Regions from separate parts of the Ruegeria sp. ABM4_193 genome, predicted to be linked through region 1. Evidence: riboswitches for the same ligand, from Rfam matches in the RefSeq annotation. Region 1 holds a riboswitch; each other region holds the start of a gene.
What was found. Region 1 has a riboswitch for cobalamin ahead of ACXADZ_RS15330 (hypothetical protein). Riboswitches for the same ligand answer to the same signal wherever they lie in the genome.
Positions count from the first base shown of each region.

Region 1 (4,333 bases):
GGAGAATGCCATAATTCCCTTGGCCGCCATCGACGGAATCGACGCCATTGTCGCCGGGCATACGCATCTGACCCTTCCGAGTCGCACCGATACCAACGCCCAATATCTCGATCACGCAAACGGGCTGGTGCATGAAACCCCGGTTGTCATGGCCGGGTCGGCCGGATCTTATCTTGGTGTCATCGATCTTGTTATTTCTCCGCAACCGAATGGCGGATTAAACATTGAAGAATGTCGCGTGGACCTGCGCCCGGTTTGCGCGAGCGGAATCGCGGTCGAGGAAGACCAGGATATAGTGCGTCTGTTCACCGACGCCCATCGTCAGACACGTAGCGCGGTTGCCAAACCCGTCGCGCGCGTATCAGAATCCATGCACAGCTATTTCAGTTTTTGCGCACCGGATCGCGGCTTGGCTCTGGTTGCTGCGGCGCAGGCTGCCGCTTTGCGCTCTTTCTTGCACGGTTCCGCTTTGGAAGAGTTACCTCTTTTGTCAGCCGTGGCGCCTGGGAAATGCGGTGGGCGCGCTGGCCCGCGGCATTTTACAGATGTCCCGGCGGGGGAAATATGCCTGCGTCATGTCGCAGACCTGTATCCGTTTCCCAATGAACTGCGCGCGATCCAGATCACCGGCTCTGACGTGCTGGATTGGCTGGAAATGTCGGCAAGCGTGCTCAACCAGCTGTCACATGATACAGAAGCGGACTTAGTAAACCCCGAACGTGCCGGTTACAATTTCGACGTCATCTTCGGCCTGTCCTATCAAATCGATCCATCGCAACCTGCGCGCTTCGACAGTGATGGTCGGTTGGTCGATCTTGACAACAGACGAATTCGCAATCTGACATTCGGTGGCCAACCTGTTCAACCTGCGCAAAGATTTGTCTTGGCCAGCAACAACTACCGCGCCAGCGGAGGCGGACATTTTCCTGCCGCCTCTGCGGCCCAACGCATCAACCTACCACCGCTCGACATCAAGGAACTGACGCGGGATTACCTGTCTCGTCGCCTTCCGCCCGACCCAATAGCGCGGCACCCCTATCCGTTTACACTGACAGCTCAAACGGGCGTAAATGCCTTGCTTCGAACAGGTCCCGGTGCCCTTGAACACATGGATGAGCTGCGCATGTTCAACGCCCAATTGCTAAGTCCTGATGAAGCCGGGTTCGAGCGGATCCGTCTGACGTTCTGACGGGTTGTCTTTTGCCCTCGCCTTCCCTATATCCAGAGTCGAGAGGTTGGCGCGGGCGAGCGCCTCGCCAACCTGGTCAGGTCCGGAAGGAAGCAGCCACAACGAGCCCCGCTTGGGTCGATGTCCAACCTCTCACTTTCCCCTCACATACCTAATTGGTGATACGCGGTCTCACCCAAAACGTGTTCAGATGTCGACAAAGCGTGGCCAAAGGGCCGCGTTACGACGGGCAAAAGCCCCAATATGCCCAACTTCAGACAACTCGAAATCAGCAGGTTTCAGCAGATGTCGTTTGGCCTTGGGGCCATAGAGATCGGCAAGCCGCCATACCGCCTCGGGTGGGACCATCTGGTCATCTTCAAAAGTAAACAGATCCACTGGTTTTTCAGTTTCTGTCCAACGCGCATCAGGCAACCCGGCTCCGATCTCGGGCACGTAACTCGAAGGAGCGGTGCACCATTTACGCCATTGCCAGTAGACCGATTCCGGCAAATCCGCACCAAAACCGATTGCCTTTCCGGGTAAATACCCAAGCGCTTTGACCAGCAATGGGGCGTGCCCATACCAGAACACCCCGGCCAATCCACGGTAGGGCCATGGGTGATCGTTCAGGGTCACAAGCCCAGAACACACGCAAATCATCCGGTCGGTTTTGTCGATATCGGGCTGTACGGGTCCCAGCATGGCACCTACGGAATGACCAATCGTCCATTGTTGTGCACCAGGAAAACGTCTGCGCATTTCCGCCCGCGCCGCTGGCATATCGATCAAGGCCCAATCCGCCATTGTCGCACGCGCATCCTTCATGCGACCGGTCAGAGAATGCCCGAAATCCCGGTAATCATAGGTTAGGCACGCCATACCGCGCTCGGCGGCCAGCCAACGCGCGAAGTGGCGATAATAGTCGCGTGGCACGCCTGTGGCACTGTTCAGCACAACCACTGTGCTGGGTTCAGACAAGGGTCGGTACAGGCGCGCTGAAAGGGTTGATGACCCGGACGGAAAGAGGAACTCTTCGGTTAATACCGTCTGTTCTGTATCCAACATGATCCCTGATCCTGCGCCAAAAACTAGTTTCTTATTTCAATGATGGGAACTCTACGCGGGAAGTTGTCACCCATCCAGCATGACCAAACGTCGGGGCCAAAGATCCGCTTGACTCGGAACCGGATCAGACGCTAGCGATTGTGTGATGGTTCCTGTCCCCCACAAGGGGTCGGGATGAAAAGGGAACACGGTGCGGTTCCGTCTGGTCATCCGGACGCTAACCAATGCCGCGACTGCCCCCGCAACTGTAAGCGGTGAGCAATGCCGAAACGCCACTGGCCCCGAGGGCTGGGAAGGTCGGCAAAGCCATGACCCGCAAGTCAGGAGACCTGCCATCGAAACTGAAACCGAAACTCGGGCGGGGTGTCCGGGCAGGTCCTGACTGCACTTCGCTGTCCCACCTGACCCGATCCTTCTGTCCACCACGCGCGGAGGGCGCAGGATGATCTGGAAGACAAAGACGCATGAATACAGCGCAACGGTATGTCAGCGGACGGGCAAAACCTGCCCCGCCCTGGCGCGGCTGGCGCGCTCGATCTCCGAGGCTATGATACAAGCTTCGGCTGCCACAGGCGACGACTTCGAGTTTGACGGTAGTAGTGAGCTTTCACATTGCACAAAAGGGTGTCAGGCAATTTTCCAGGCACAATCAGACAGTGTTCGCGTGTTTTGTGACACGCAGCCCAACGCAGCAATTGAGGACCTGAACCTCTATGCTGATCTGATTTTTGGAAACACGTTCCGCACTCTGCCATCTGGCATCATTGCAAACCCACCATGCGCGATGATCGAGGTTGCAACGCTACGGCCCCGGAAAACCGTACACGCACCCGAACAGCTTTCGGCCTGAGATCACACCACCTGCGCCGGGGAAACCCGGGCCGCCCAAGCCAGCTGCGCGTCTGTTTCCACGGCACAGGGGCGCAGCGACCGCAGACGCTCCAGCGCCTTGTCAGCCCGTTCGCCGCACTCGACCATCAGACGCAGAACAACCATCCCCGACCTGCCACAGCCGCCCCGACAATGCACCAATACCCGGCCTCCGCCAGCCAGGGCGTGCCGGGCGGCGGCGCTGACATCTGGCCACGCCTCTTCAACCGCCGCCGTTGGTGCGCCAAAGTCTTCGATCGGCAGATGCACCCACCGGCTGGCGCGGCTTTGAATATCGCTGCCAAAATCCCGCGCCCCGTGCTGAAGCATCTCGACATCCGTTGTCATTGAAATCACCAGCCCCGGCTTCCACGCTGCAATCGTATCCAGATCCGGCTCATAATCCCCGCCATGTCCGGGTATCGACGTCAGGGCCAGCGTTCCTCCTGCGACTTGCAGGGCATAGATAACCAGCTGCGACATGAACGTGTGTCCTCCACCAGGAACTCTTTACAAAAATGAGTCTTTAATTTTGTTGGAACAGCTTAGTGCGAATCCGGTCGGAATCTAAATCAAAAATCATCGCGCCTCGCGGTGGACGCGGAAGGCAGCGGCCACTACGCTGAGCCGAAGCACCGAATCCGACCGAGAAAACATGACCGACACGCCCAGCCCCGCCTATCAGGTTCTCGCCCGCAAATATCGCCCGGAAACCTTTGCCGATCTGGTGGGTCAGGATGCCATGGTACGCACCCTGAAAAACGCATTCGAAGCGGACCGGATTGCGCAGGCTTTCATCATGACCGGCATTCGCGGCACCGGCAAAACCACCACCGCGCGGATCATCGCCAAGGGTATGAACTGCATCGGCCCCGACGGCAATGGCGGCCCGACGACCGAGCCTTGCGGGCAATGCGAACATTGCGTGGCGATCATGGAAGGCCGCCATGTCGATGTGATGGAGATGGACGCCGCCAGCCGGACCGGTGTGAATGACATTCGCGAAATAATCGACAGTGTCCGCTATCGCGCCGCCAGCGCGCGTTACAAGATCTACATCATCGACGAGGTCCACATGCTTTCGACCAGCGCTTTCAACGCGCTGCTCAAGACGCTCGAGGAACCGCCTGAACATGTGAAGTTTATCTTCGCAACAACCGAAATCCGCAAAGTGCCGGTCACGGTTCTGTCCCGCTGTCAGCGCTTCGATCTGCGCCGGATCGAGCC
Region 1 is NZ_JBSWTT010000001.1:3,064,184-3,068,516, forward strand. Features, by position in the region: gene ACXADZ_RS15315 (bifunctional 2',3'-cyclic-nucleotide 2'-phosphodiesterase/3'-nucleotidase) at 1-1,189, shown strand, start outside; RNA gene ffs (signal recognition particle sRNA small type) at 1,229-1,327, shown strand; gene ACXADZ_RS15325 (alpha/beta hydrolase family protein) at 1,376-2,236, opposite strand; cobalamin riboswitch at 2,367-2,587, shown strand; gene ACXADZ_RS15330 (hypothetical protein) at 2,679-3,086, shown strand; gene ACXADZ_RS15335 (protein-tyrosine phosphatase family protein) at 3,089-3,589, opposite strand; gene ACXADZ_RS15340 (DNA polymerase III subunit gamma/tau) at 3,762-4,333, shown strand, end outside.

Region 2 (4,333 bases), 1.9 Mb from region 1:
GAAGACGACGTGCATGGTTTACTCGGCAGCCTCGGTGACGCCCGCGAGGATCGCGTGGATTTCGGCCTCTTTGATGTCGTCATGCTCGGCGATAACAACCAGACGCGAACGGCGCTCTTCCTCTGGTCCCAATGGGCGGTCATATTGGTGACGGACGCGTGCGCCCACGGCCTGAACCAGCAGGCGCATGGGTTTGCCCTGTACTGCCGCATAACCTTTGACCCGCAGGATGTTCAGCTCGGTCGCCAGGCGTTCGATCTTGGCGACCAGATCGGCTGGATCGGTTTGTTCCGGCAACTCGACGATGATGCTTTCGAAGTCGTCATGTTCGTGATCGTGGTGACCGTCGTGGTGCGACGGACGTGCATCCATGTCGTCTTCGGCTGCAGCTTCCAGTCCCAGTACAACGCGGACATCCACGACGCCCTCGGCGACTTCGACAACAGGCAAGGGGCGCGGTGCTTCGGCGGCGATCACCTCTTTGGCCTTGGCCACACCTTCGGGTCCTGCAAGATCAGGCTTGGTCAACAGGATGATGTCGGCGCACGAGATCTGATCCTCGAACACTTCGGACAGGGGCGTTTCGTGATCGATCGAGTCGTCGGCGAGGCGCTGGGCATCCACAGCTTCGACATTCGGGGCAAAGCGACCGGCGGCGACGGCCTCGGCATCGGCCAGAGCGATCACGCCATCGACAGTGATCTTTGAGCGGATATCCGGCCAGTCGAACGCTTTCAGCAGCGGCTTGGGCAGGGCGAGGCCAGAGGTTTCGATCAGGATATGCTCGGGGCGCGGTTCCAGCGCCATCAGCGCCTCGATGGTCGGGATGAAGTCATCCGCGACGGTGCAGCAGATGCAGCCGTTTGCCAGCTCCATGATGTTTTCCGCCGGGCAATCCGGGATGGCGCAGGATTTCAGGATATCGCCATCCACGCCCACATCGCCAAACTCGTTGACGACAACAGCCAGACGTTTGCCCTGCGGGTTCTGCATCAGGTGTTTGACCAGCGTTGTTTTTCCCGAGCCCAGAAAGCCGGTGATCACGGTGACGGGAAGTTTTTCGAGATTCGACATGTCAGGCTCCAATCGGGGGAATGCGCGAGGCGCAGTTTTTGCGGAAATGTTCAGGGCGCTCGCGCCATTTCACCAGACCATCTTCGGTGGCCAGATACTTGGTTGCGCCGTCGACGATTACATCGACATGGTCCACTTCGTTCAGGTTTTCGTAAACGAAGGTCCAGCGATCGGGACCGCCGCGCAACACGATAGAACAGCCCTGATCGCAGTTCGAAAGGCATTCGACAGGTTTCAGGGTGATGCCTTCGGGCAGCTCTGCTTGTTCCAATGCCTGGTGCAGCAATGTACCGGGGCGTTGCGCATCGTCTTCGATGGGCAGCCCGCGGCGGCAGGTCGTGCAGACCAGCAGTTCGACCGGTGTGGTCTCAGTCATGTCTCTCATCCCCCCAAATCCTCTTCGCGGGGGACGGGGTTTCAAGCGGGCCACGTGTTGCAACATGGACCCGATACCGGAACACCCCGCCCGGTTTCAACTTCGGGTGCTGGCAGGTCTCCCGGCTTGCGGATGTCAGAGGCCCGGTACGTCAGGGTCCTCTGTCGGATGTCCCGCCTTCCCGGCCTAGGCCAGTGGCATTGGGCACCCTCTCCGGTCACGGTCGCGGGGGCGGCTGCGTTTGGCGGAAGATCCGTTGACGCATTCCCTTTTCATCGGCTCTTGCCGACACCAACGAATGGGTCATGCGGCACCGCTGGCCCGCTTGTCAAGCGCGTTGCGCGTAACATCAGGAGGCGGGTGTGAAAAGCGACCTGTGGTTGTCGTTGGGCGGCATGAATGGTCAGATAAATCCGTGATCGCATGACAGGTACAAGCCAGCAGGGAGAGGCGACATATGAAAGTAGGATTCATCGGGTTGGGAAACGTTGGCGGCAAGCTTTCGGGATCCTTGCTGCGGAACGGTATTGATCTGACGGTGCATGATCTGAACGCGGATCTGGTGGCCGCGTTTGTCGCCCTTGGCGCAAAGGCAGCCGAAGGCCCGGCACAGTTGATGCGCGATTGCGATGCGGTCATCACCTGCTTGCCATCGCCTGCGGCGTCAGATGCGGTCATGCAAAAGATGCTGCCCGAAGTGGGCCCCGGCAAAATCTGGATGGAGATGTCGACAACCGATGAGGCCGAGGTCAAGCGTTTGGGGGCCGAGGTGATCGAACGCGGAGGCGCGGCAGTGGACTGCCCGGTTTCGGGCGGGTGCCATCGGGCGGCCACCGGCAATATCTCGATCTTCGCGGGATGTGACCGTGCGACTTTTGAGCGGATTCTGCCGTTTCTGACCACCATGGGACGGCGTGTTTTGCACACGGGTGAATTGGGCTCTGCCTCGGTTTTGAAGGTGCTGACCAACTATCTGGCCACAGCCAACCTGATCACCTGCGCCGAAGCGCTGGTCACGGCAAAGGCGGCGGGCATGGATCTCAACACGACATATGAGGCGATAAAAATCTCGTCCGGTACGTCCTTTGTGCATGAAACGGAAAGTCAGGTCATACTGAATGGTTCGCGCGACATCTCCTTCACTATGGACTTGGTGAAAAAGGACATTGGTCTGTTTCAAGAGGTAGCGGACCGCGCCGGGGTGCCTCTGGAAATGAATCCGGTCATGATCAAGATTTTTGAAGATGGCATTGCCCGGTATGGCGATCGCGAGCTGTCGCCGAATATCATCAAACGTCTGGAAGAGGCGACTGGTTTGGACATCACAGCCCCCGGTTTCCCGCCGGAGATGGAAGATGATGAACCGGAAGAGCCGGGGTATGAGGTTGTCCCGCAAGGCCGGGGCTCGGCGTAGAGGTTCAAGCTAACCTTTCCAACGAAATGTAATCGGCAATCGGGGTGGGCCAGCCCAGAAATCCGGCCCCGATTGCCGCGCTAGTACATAACGTTGATCATCACCAATGAAACGACAAGGAACAGCGCGGTCATGATGCCGCCTGAACGGACGAAATCCATGACCTTGTACCCTGCCGGACCCATGATCAGCGCATTGACCTGATGGGTCGGGATGATGAAGCTGTTCGAGGTGGAAATGGCAACGGTCAGCGCAAAGACTGCAGGGTTGCCTCCGGCAGCCACTGCAATGGACACAGCCAGCGGTACGAGCAGAACGGTGGCGCCAACATTCGACATGACCAATGAAAACGCCGTTGCCAGAACAGCAATGCCCGCTTGAAGCGACCAAAGCGGCCAGCCGTCGAGAATGACCATGATCTGCTGTGCGATCCATGCGGCTGTGCCGGTATTTTGCACCGCCTGTCCCAAAGGTATGAGGCAGGCAAGCAGGAAAACAGTGTTCCATCCAACGGCACGGTAAGCCTCATCCACGCTGAGAACGCGGCTCAGCATCATGCCAGCTGCCCCTGTGAGAAGACAAAGCGAAAGGCGTACGTCGGTAAACAGGATCAGGCATATTGAAATAGCGAAAAAAGCAAGCGCCCACCCGACTTTCTGAGGTCTCAATTCCTCCTGCGGGAAATCGCTTGTGACCACAACGAAATCCGGATCGCGGGTGATCCGCATCAGATTGTCCCACCGCGTGTGTGCGACCAGCATGTCACCAGCATGAAACTTTTCCAGCCCGATCTGAGTGGACTGATGATCATCGGTCTCTACGTGGCTGAGCGTTTCTTCCCCTCTGTGAATAGCCAGAAGCGACATACCGTATGTCTTGCGGAACAAAAGCTCGCGCGGGCATTTGCCGATCAATTTACTGTCGGGGGTAACGACAACTTCGGCGACACCGGCGTTGGTGGGTGCGAACTCCTCAACAAAAACATCCAGATCGGGAAGAACTGTTAAGCCGAATTTCTTCGCAAAAACCTCTACCTCGCCACGCCGTCCAACAATCGCCAGCCGACAAGGGGCTGCGATTTCAGCGGTCAGAACCTGAACCATTGACGTTTTGCCGCGATAGAAGGTTGAAATGATGTACAGGTGGTTCTCATGGTTGATATCGGCCAGGATCTGCCCGACCAGCGGGCTGTCTGCAGGCACAACAACTTCGAACACATCTGCCTTTAGCCCATACACCCGCTGCAAATACTCTTGTGTGCCCTGACCGGTGCCCGTGTTGTCTGCCCCTTCCTGCACAGGAAGAACCCAGCGTCCCAGCAGCAGAAAGTACCCGATGCCTGTCAGGATCAGTACCGCCCCGATCGGTGTTACCGAGAACAGCCCGAACGGCTGCATTTTCTGATTATCCGGCAAGCCGTCATTGGCCGTTTGGATCAGGTCGTTGAGCAAGATCAGCGGTGAGGACCC
Region 2 is NZ_JBSWTT010000001.1:1,132,960-1,137,292, forward strand. Features, by position in the region: gene cobN (cobaltochelatase subunit CobN) at 1-15, opposite strand, end outside; gene cobW (cobalamin biosynthesis protein CobW) at 19-1,074, opposite strand; gene ACXADZ_RS05690 (DUF1636 family protein) at 1,076-1,450, opposite strand; cobalamin riboswitch at 1,545-1,761, opposite strand; gene ACXADZ_RS05695 (NAD(P)-dependent oxidoreductase) at 1,908-2,864, shown strand; gene ACXADZ_RS05700 (SLC13 family permease) at 2,945-4,333, opposite strand, start outside.
Region 2: it holds a riboswitch for cobalamin, as region 1 does, so the genes downstream of both, ACXADZ_RS05690 (DUF1636 family protein) here and ACXADZ_RS15330 (hypothetical protein) in region 1, are expected to answer to the same signal.

Region 3 (4,333 bases), on a different contig from region 1:
CGGAACCCGAAGCAGCCAAAGCAGCCTTGTTGTTGCAAGCCGGACCATCAGCGCTGATCGTGACCCGGGGCGGCGATGGCGCAAACGGGTATCTGGCGGATGGATCGCAAGTGACGGTGCCGGTAAAACCGGTGCAAGTCGTGGATACGATCGGTGCGGGGGACACGTTCAATGCCGGTGTGCTCATCGGTCTCAGCCGCGCCGGGCATCTGACAAAACCCGCTGTACGCAACTTAACTGCCAACTCCTTGCGCGCGGCCATGGAACTGGGCGCCGAAGTTGCAGCTGTAACCGTATCGCGTGCCGGGGCGGAGCCGCCGTGGGCCCATGAGCTATAATTCTTGGAAAATCCGATGAAACGATCCGACATAAATCGCATCAAGTCCGAAGCGCAGGCGTTCATTCAATCGTTTGGCGCTGTACTGCCGCCTTTTGCAGATTGGTCACCTGAACAATTGCGCAGCCCGGTGGCGCACACGATCCGCAGCCGCGGGTTAGGGTGGGACATCACCGACTACGCTCAGGGCCGGTTCGATGAACTGGGCCTGTTTCTTTTCACGCTGCGCAACGGCGAGGTGAATGATCTGAAGTCCGGGCGCGGGATGCTGTATGCCGAAAAATTGCTGATCTCGAAAGACAAACAACTGTCTCCGATGCATCGTCACATCGTCAAGGCAGAGGACATCATCAACCGAGGCGGCGGCGATCTGGTGATGGAGATTTATGCATCGGACCCAGAGGGCGGCATCGACCGGCATACGCCTGTCACAGTGCCCAGCGATGCCTGCCCGGTCACGTTGCAACCAGGTGAGCATCTACGCCTGAAACCGGGACAAAGCGTAACCCTGATGCCCGGAGTTTGGCACGCGTTCTGGGCCGAGCAAGGTGATTGCCTTATTGGCGAGGTTTCGACCGTGAACGACGATCGCACGGATAATGTGTTCGAAGATCCGATCCCTCGATTTTCAAAGATCGAGGAAGATGTCGCGCCAGATTTCCTATTGGTTTCCGACTACTGAGGTAGACCGGGTTGACAATGACCGACAGACAACTGGGCTGAGCCCAAGTGATTTCGTCAAACGCCACTCATTCTCTTGCTTGACAAGTCCAGCACCACGAGACTAGCTGAGCGGGATGGTTCCGTAAGGGATGAAAATGGGAATACGGTGCGGTACAGTTATTTGCCAAGTCCGTGACTGCCCCCGCAACTGTAAGCGGAGAGCGACGCCATTACGCCACTGACCCCGAAAGGGTTGGGAAGGTGGGCCGAGCCTTGACCCGCAAGTCAGGAGACCTGCCATCCGATGTTCAACCAACCCGGGGCGGGGCGTCCTGGAAGGAGGCTTTGATGGCACGTTTTTCGCGTGTTTACATTGGTAGCACCTTCTGTCCGCGCTTGGTTTCAAGCGGAGCGGACAGTGTTAAAGGTGACTTACAGAAATAAGCTCTTCTTCAATACCTACAGTGCTGAGGCATCCTGTTGTGCCGTTAATTCAGAGACACGTTACGTTATAACATTGCATCTCAGTCCAACCCGCAGTAAGCGCTACAAGTAATGACGAAAACCGCTGATCATTTCATTCTTGTGTGTGCGACCTGCACAGGTGCCATGTCCACCGATCAAGTGACTGGCGCACTGACGCAAACATTGCCCGAAGGATTTGCAATTCGAACAGTTGATTGCATGGCGGGTTGTTCCCGACCAACCACCATTGGCCTTCAGGCACCGGGCAAGGCGCAGTATCTGTTTGGAGACATCGACACGGAATTGGATCTGGACGCAGTGGTGGAATTCGCCGGACAATACCGCCTTAGTTCCGATGGCTGGACAAGTGCAACCGAACGCCCGCCCGCGTTATTCACCAAGACCTTGTCTCGAATACCGGCCCTGCCAACCGAGAGGGTGTCATGAGTTTTCTGTCGGTCGAGGGTCTCGAATATTACGCTTTGAACGGCGATGTCCTTTTGCAGGACGTGTCCTTCGGCTTGGAGGAGGGCTCGATTCTGGCAATTGCGGGACCGAATGGCGCGGGAAAAACAACACTGCTCAAGTTGCTTTGCGGAATAGAACGTATTGCTCTGGGTGATGTGCTTATAAGAGGCAAAAGCTTGCGCACCCTGTCCGCGCATGAGCGTGCCCGAACCATCGCGGTCGTAGGCCAGCAAGAAATGCCAGACGGTCGGTTGCGTTTGCGAGACTATGTTGCGCTTGGGCAAATCCCGATTCAGGCGGATAAATCGGCAACCGAGCATAAGGTAGATCTTGATCGAGTTCTGGAAACAACCGGATTGTCTCATCTTTCCCGCAAGCCGATGAGCCAGCTATCGGGTGGCGAGCGACAGCGCGCTCACATCGCGCGCGCTTTGGCACAAAACCCATCCCTGTTGTTTCTGGACGAACCGACCAATCACCTGGATCCAGACGCCAAGGGGCACATGTTGTCCTTGGTGGCCGAGCTGGGCGTCACGGTGGTCATGATCGTCCACGATCTGGTCATGATCCCGGAATTCGCCACGCATGTGGCTTTGATGAAATCCACACGCCTGACGGGCTATGGCCCGGTCAGCGACGTGCTGACCTCAGAACGTGTCCGCGACACCTTTGGTGTGGATTATCTATGCTTTCAGCATGAAGGCCGCATGATCCCTGCGCTGGATATCCGAAAAAGAAAACTGTCATCATAACAGGAGCTTACAATGATGCAGAAACTTTGGCCTGCGGCTCTGTTCACTGGCCTGGCAAGCGGCGCGGCCGCCGAAGCCATCACAGTGGACAATTGCGGCGAACCGCTGGTTTTTGAAACCGCGCCCGAGCGGATCGTTGTCCACGACATGAACATGACCGACATGGCGTTCGCATTGGGCCTGCAAGACAAGATCGTGGGCCTGACCGGCATCACGGGCTGGTACAAGACGAGCCCTGATTTTGATGCACAGCGCGGTGATATCCCAGAGCTTGCACCAAAATACCCTACTGTTGAGAACCTCATCGCAGTAGAACCCGACATGTTCTTTGCAGGGTGGTATTACGGTATGCAGCCGGGTGGCGAGGTTACTCCGGACACCCTTTCACCCTTCGGCATCAAGACCATGGTTCTGACCGAAAGCTGCGTACATCTGAACAAAGACCGCCCAGAGGCCAGCATGGACCTGCTGTTTGGCGACGTTCTGCGCTTGGGTCAGGTCATGGGCGTCGAAGCCAAGGCGCAAGAGCTTGTTTCGGGCTGGAAAGACCAACTGGCCGCTATCGAAGCCAAAACAGCTGATCTGCCCAAACCACGTGTCTTCCTGTTGGACGGGCCGGCAGATGCGCCGTTTACCGCTGGCAAATTTGCGATACCGGACGCGATGATCGCCGCTGCAGGCGGAGAGAATGTGACCCATGACATGGACACCAGCTGGGGTCGCACGTCGTGGGAAACCGTGGCTGCTGCAAACCCGGAATTCCTGGTTCTGCTGGACTATCAGACAGGAAACGGTGCAGAAGACACCTTCCAGTTCCTGAAAGATCATCCCGTCATGTCTCAAACCGATGCAGTCAAGAACGAGCGCTGGATCGGCCTGCGCTACGAAGAGCTGACACCCGGCCCGGCAAACATTGAGGCCATCGAAAAGATGGTCAAGGCAATGCACCCGGAGACCAACTGATATGGCCCATTTGGGCCGTTCGATCTTGCTGGGGGCGATCGTTCTGATCGCCCTTTTGCTGCTGTCCATCGTTTATGGAACAACAAATATTCCTGTGCGGGACGTGGTCGCCGCGATTGGTCTAGGAACAGGCCTGATCGATGGCGACATGTCCCCGCTTCACCGGATTGTTTTCGACTTGCGCCTTCCCCGCGCCTTGTTTGCCGCGGTCATCGGGGCAGGATTGGGGGTTGTTGGTGTGGTTTTGCAAACAACCACGCGCAACGACCTGGCCGATCCATTCTTGTTTGGCCTGTCGTCTGGCGCGGCTGCCGGGGCGGTTTTGGTGATCACCGTCACGGGTGATGTACTGGGCATCTGGACCCTGCCCTTGGCGGCATTTTGCGGGGGTTTGATTGCTTCGGGCATTGTTCTGGCGCTGGTTCAGGGTCTGCGCACAAGTGCGCCGGAAAAACTGATTCTAGCCGGTTTAGCCGTGTCCTTTCTGTTCTCGGCCATCACAAACTATTTGATTTTTTCCGGCGACAATCGCGCGGCGCATTCGGTCATCTTCTGGATGCTTGGCGGGTTGGGCCTTGCACGGTGGGAGACATTCCCACTGGTTCTGACCGGACTGGCTCTGATCCTGAGTTATGCTCTTTACCGCAGTCGCTGGCTGGATGCCCTTTTAACCGGAGATTTCACG
Region 3 is NZ_JBSWTT010000003.1:969,174-973,506, reverse strand. Features, by position in the region: gene ACXADZ_RS22620 (carbohydrate kinase family protein) at 1-338, shown strand, start outside; gene ACXADZ_RS22615 (D-lyxose/D-mannose family sugar isomerase) at 354-1,019, shown strand; cobalamin riboswitch at 1,119-1,316, shown strand; gene ACXADZ_RS22610 (DUF1636 family protein) at 1,556-1,912, shown strand; gene ACXADZ_RS22605 (ABC transporter ATP-binding protein) at 1,909-2,685, shown strand; gene ACXADZ_RS22600 (ABC transporter substrate-binding protein) at 2,698-3,648, shown strand; gene ACXADZ_RS22595 (FecCD family ABC transporter permease) at 3,650-4,333, shown strand, end outside.
Region 3: it holds a riboswitch for cobalamin, as region 1 does, so the genes downstream of both, ACXADZ_RS22610 (DUF1636 family protein) here and ACXADZ_RS15330 (hypothetical protein) in region 1, are expected to answer to the same signal.

Region 4 (4,333 bases), on a different contig from region 1:
TCAGATCGTTAAAACGATCAACACGCGCGTCAATCGGAGAATCCGTGCCGTTTCGGATCAAAGCCAATACGGGACAAAGGAATACTGGACACTGCCGACGCAAGGGTCAGGAGATTGCGAAGACTTCGCTTTGCAAAAGAAGTTTGAACTTGTGCAGAACGGTGTGGATCCTACGAAGCTACTAATCGCGACCGTCTTGGACACCAATCGCAATGGCCATGCTGTTCTAGTCTATCGCTCGAGTGAAGGCGATTTGGTTCTGGACAATGTTACCAACAGGATCAAAACGTGGAAGGAAACAAGGTATCTTTTCCTACGAATACAGGACCCGATTCACCCTGATCGTTGGGTACAGGTTTCTAGCGGCTAAACCATTGGGTAGACATTGGTTGCCTCTCGCAATTGATGTCACGACCTGCATTGTTCTGGGCGCATAGTTGAGTTTCGATGCTCAGTCCGACTCGTCCATCTGCTTGTGTTTGCACCATTGCGTGTGAACGAATTCGATCCGCGCGCCAGATATCTCGGAGGTGTCGTATTGGCCTACTGTTGGGATTCCGCAAGCCATACACGTAGACAATGGGCGCGTTTCCGCAGCGAAACCTTCCATTTGACCCGCTCAGATTGGAGTATCTCCGTCAAGTAAAGGCCACCGGGTCGAGCGCGTTACGGCGAAGATATCGAACGCCTGATTAGGACGACCATGGAGGCCGTTCATCTACTTTAGGGAAGAACGCAATTATCCCCCAAGGATAAGGGGAAATGCGACGGCTCCGGCACTGCGTCGATGACATTGGAGGAGTTCGAAGACTGGCTGCACCCGGAGATATGCCGTTATCACAACACCCATCACACCGGGTTGCGGCGAGAACCGATGGCGGCATGGGCGATCCTCGGTTGTAGTGACGCAGACAGAAAAGTTGTTAATGCCGAGGCGTTTCGCATCAGCGTACTTCCTTTTGAATGTCGTCGGTTGTCGCTACGCATTCAGTCCCATGATCGGTCGTGGTAACCGAAAGGTAACCATCAAGCACGAACCCCGCTATATGTCCCGGATCTAGACTGTAATTGACGATAGAACGAACCTAGTTACGCGCAACAAGAACCTGTCGCGTCTCGGAATTCGCCTTGGGAGGCGCGGTGCGCGCGGACCTGAAAATAGGCGTGTCATGGCGAGCCGATCCCGGAGGCAATGCTGTTTCAGATTATTGAAGAACAAAGATGTTTCGCGTGAGCTGTTTCCACTTCATCGCCTACCACCTGCTTCAGCTCAGTCTCACGTAGAAACTTAAAAATTTTTTCGTCTGATGGTTGCTTCTTCGCCCTGCCAAATCCCCGTCTCGCACTCGGTGTATTTGCAAAGTTTTCGAGGGCTAGGGCTCATGTGTCCTTCCTGCCTGAGTATGGACTCTTTTCCAGACTTAGAGTCAAAACACGTATTGAAACTGAGCTAACAACCGACCAGCAAATATGAAATCTCAGATGGAAGTTCTCGATCAAGGATCAGCCTGACGCATGTGCCTACCTAACCTCACGCTTTGCAGAACCTGCCGCGACGCGGATTCCACCCTTTATGATCAATTAGCCGCAACGCTGGAGGCATCGGGGGTGCAAGCCGAGTTGCAGCAAGTGGATTGCATGTCCGGTTGTCACCGACCACAGACGTTGGCGGTGCGACAAAGCGGCAAGACCGCCTATCTTTTCGGTGAGGTTACGGTTGTCGATCTTCCGGACATAATGATCTTCATGCGGATGTATGAGGACAGTACTGACGGCGACTTCGCTGACGCCAGGAAGCTAGGTAAGCTACGTTTCAAGGCGATTGCACGTATACCGGCACAAAAAAGATAGCCAACATGCAACTTGCCGACCAAAGCTCCGGTGTCGAGTTTTCAGCTTACAGTTTGTGTTTTTCGACTTAGCCTTCTGCACTGAACGGCTAAAATCTAAACCAAGCCTGCCATTACCTAAGATTGACCGCTGCAGAATACTATGATGTCGCTTTCGTACTTGACGGAACAAAGCACTATGGAACAATAAAGGCTTCTACGGTGTCCAAAGGTGCCTACGCACTGGGACTGAAACGGGAATGAGGACGGTGCACCAAACTACCGCACTGAAGCCTTGACCGCCCCCGCGACTGTGAGCGGCGAGCGGCCTTCCAATACCACTGGCGTAATGGCGCTGGGAAGGGGGAAGTCTGCTGTGACCTGCGAGTCAGGAGACCGGCCGTAGGATGGACACAACATATGCCGTCGGGTGTGACGGCGAGGAGGATTAAAATGACGACAAAAACGATCAAGGCATCCGCCGCTGGCGCATCCTTTCTGCCTGCAGTATTCGCCGTGGTTCTGGGTCTAGGGATCATTACCGTGACTGGCCATGTTCAGGCTTCTGGCCTGCATGACGCGGCTCATGATGTGCGCCACGCAACTGGCTTCCCCTGCCACTAAAACAATGTTCAGTCGTATTCTGACCAGCGGCTTGTTCGCTGGTGCAGCAGCGGGGCTGATTGCCGCCCTTCTGCAGTTGTATTTCGTGCAGCCAGTGCTACTTCACGCCGAGCTCTATGAGGGCGGCGACCTGGTGCATTTTGGCGCTGATCCCGTAACTGCGCATCCCGACCTGCCCGGCATGTTCGCCGAGCCGATGCGCGATGGTCTCAGCATTATCTTCACCATGCTTACCTACACCGGCTATGCGCTAGTCCTGGCGGCGCTGATGTCAGTAGCCGAACGTCAGGGGCATGAGATCAACGGCCGCACCGGCCTGCTTTGGGGTCTTGCGGGCTTTGTCGCCTTCCACTTTGCTCCTGGCTTGTCACTGGCTCCAGAAGTTCCCGGCGTAGCGGCAGCAGATGTGGGAGTGCGTCAGATCTGGTGGACGGTCACCGTTGCCGCAGCCGGCGTAGCCATGTGGCTGATTGCCTTTGGAGGTAACCTGGTAAGCTACCTGATTGCGGCCGTGCTGCTAATGGTACCGCATATTATCGGGGCCCCTGAGCCTGAGAGTTTCTCTGGGCCGGTTCCGACCGAGATCGGGGCGCTTTTTGCTGCCCGGGCCTTCGGCATCGGCATGGCCGCCTGGGCACTCTTAGGCAGTTTCACCGGCCACTTCTGGCAGACAGAAGGCAAGCGCGCAGGCGCTGCAGTCTGATCGCGCTCCTCCATTGCTACCCCGCTGGTTACACCGGCGGGTTTTTTTTATTGAGGATGACAAGATGTCCCGTTCTCTTGCTCTCTTTGCCATCGGACTTGTCTTTGGCGGCGGTGCTGGCTTTGTGATTGCCGCCAGCAGCGGTAGCACCTTTGAGAGCCATGACCATACTGACCCGGCCCAACACGGCGGCAACATGGAGATGGCAGCGCACGACCACTCCGCTGCCACTAATCTGCCTGCCGACAGCGACGCCCCCAGTGTGGCGATCCAGATGATTAAGGATCCTATGGCGGGCTGGAATCTGCGTGTGACACCGCAGAACTTTCGCTTTGCTCCGGAAAATGCCTCCACGGCTGACGTTCCAGGCGAAGGTCACGCGCATGTTTATATCAACGGCGAAAAGCTGGGCCGCCTTTATGCCAATTGGTTACACCTTCCGTCGCTCCCCGATGGCGATGTTGAAGTAAAAGTTTCTCTCAATGGCAACAGCCACAGCCCTCTGATGGTTGAGGGTGTGCCCGTGGAGGCCAAAGTGACCGTGCAGCCTGACGGCGATGACTCCTGATTGACATTCCTGGCTGAGAAGACAACTACGCGGATTCAGCGGGTCTAAGCGGCAAGTACAGCGTGCGCGCGGGTTTTTGCCGCTCTGTATCCAAGGACAGATAAGCTGTTGCAAAGCCGCGCCGAATTCCCGTCTTGTTCCTTTGGCTTGCATCGTCGGAAACCGAAAACATGAAGCAACTACAATGGGCATTTCGGTTCTTTCCATTGCTTTTTTGACCCAGTCCAAAGCAAACTCGATCAAATCAGAGTTCACGCCACCGCGCACCTGATCGACTGGATAAACTAAGCGTTACCTGAAACCTCTTGAAGCTCTAGCTGCTAGAGGCTTTAAGACTCGAATTTGATCGTGAAAATGCGATGCAAATACATTGAACTTGTGAACCAGGCTGAGATCTATGCTGACAAGGCGCTATTTCATTCAATCAACCACTGCGCTGTTTTCCGCGTCTGCGGCCAGTCCATTGATCGCCAAAACATGGCCAACCTCGTCGCAAAAGACCTATTGGGACAGCCAGGTCACGCCATTTGATTACGATCCAGCGACCTCAAATCCATGGGGCGTTCATGACCGTTTTTTACCACGACGTGTCGTAGCAAATGATGGTTT
Region 4 is NZ_JBSWTT010000002.1:76,865-81,197, forward strand. Features, by position in the region: gene ACXADZ_RS18225 (transglutaminase-like cysteine peptidase) at 1-370, shown strand, start outside; gene ACXADZ_RS18230 (DUF1636 family protein) at 1,516-1,851, shown strand; cobalamin riboswitch at 2,033-2,248, shown strand; gene ACXADZ_RS18235 (CbtB domain-containing protein) at 2,283-2,453, shown strand; gene ACXADZ_RS18240 (CbtA family protein) at 2,458-3,156, shown strand; gene ACXADZ_RS18245 (hypothetical protein) at 3,221-3,724, shown strand; gene ACXADZ_RS18250 (L,D-transpeptidase) at 4,122-4,333, shown strand, end outside.
Region 4: it holds a riboswitch for cobalamin, as region 1 does, so the genes downstream of both, ACXADZ_RS18235 (CbtB domain-containing protein) here and ACXADZ_RS15330 (hypothetical protein) in region 1, are expected to answer to the same signal.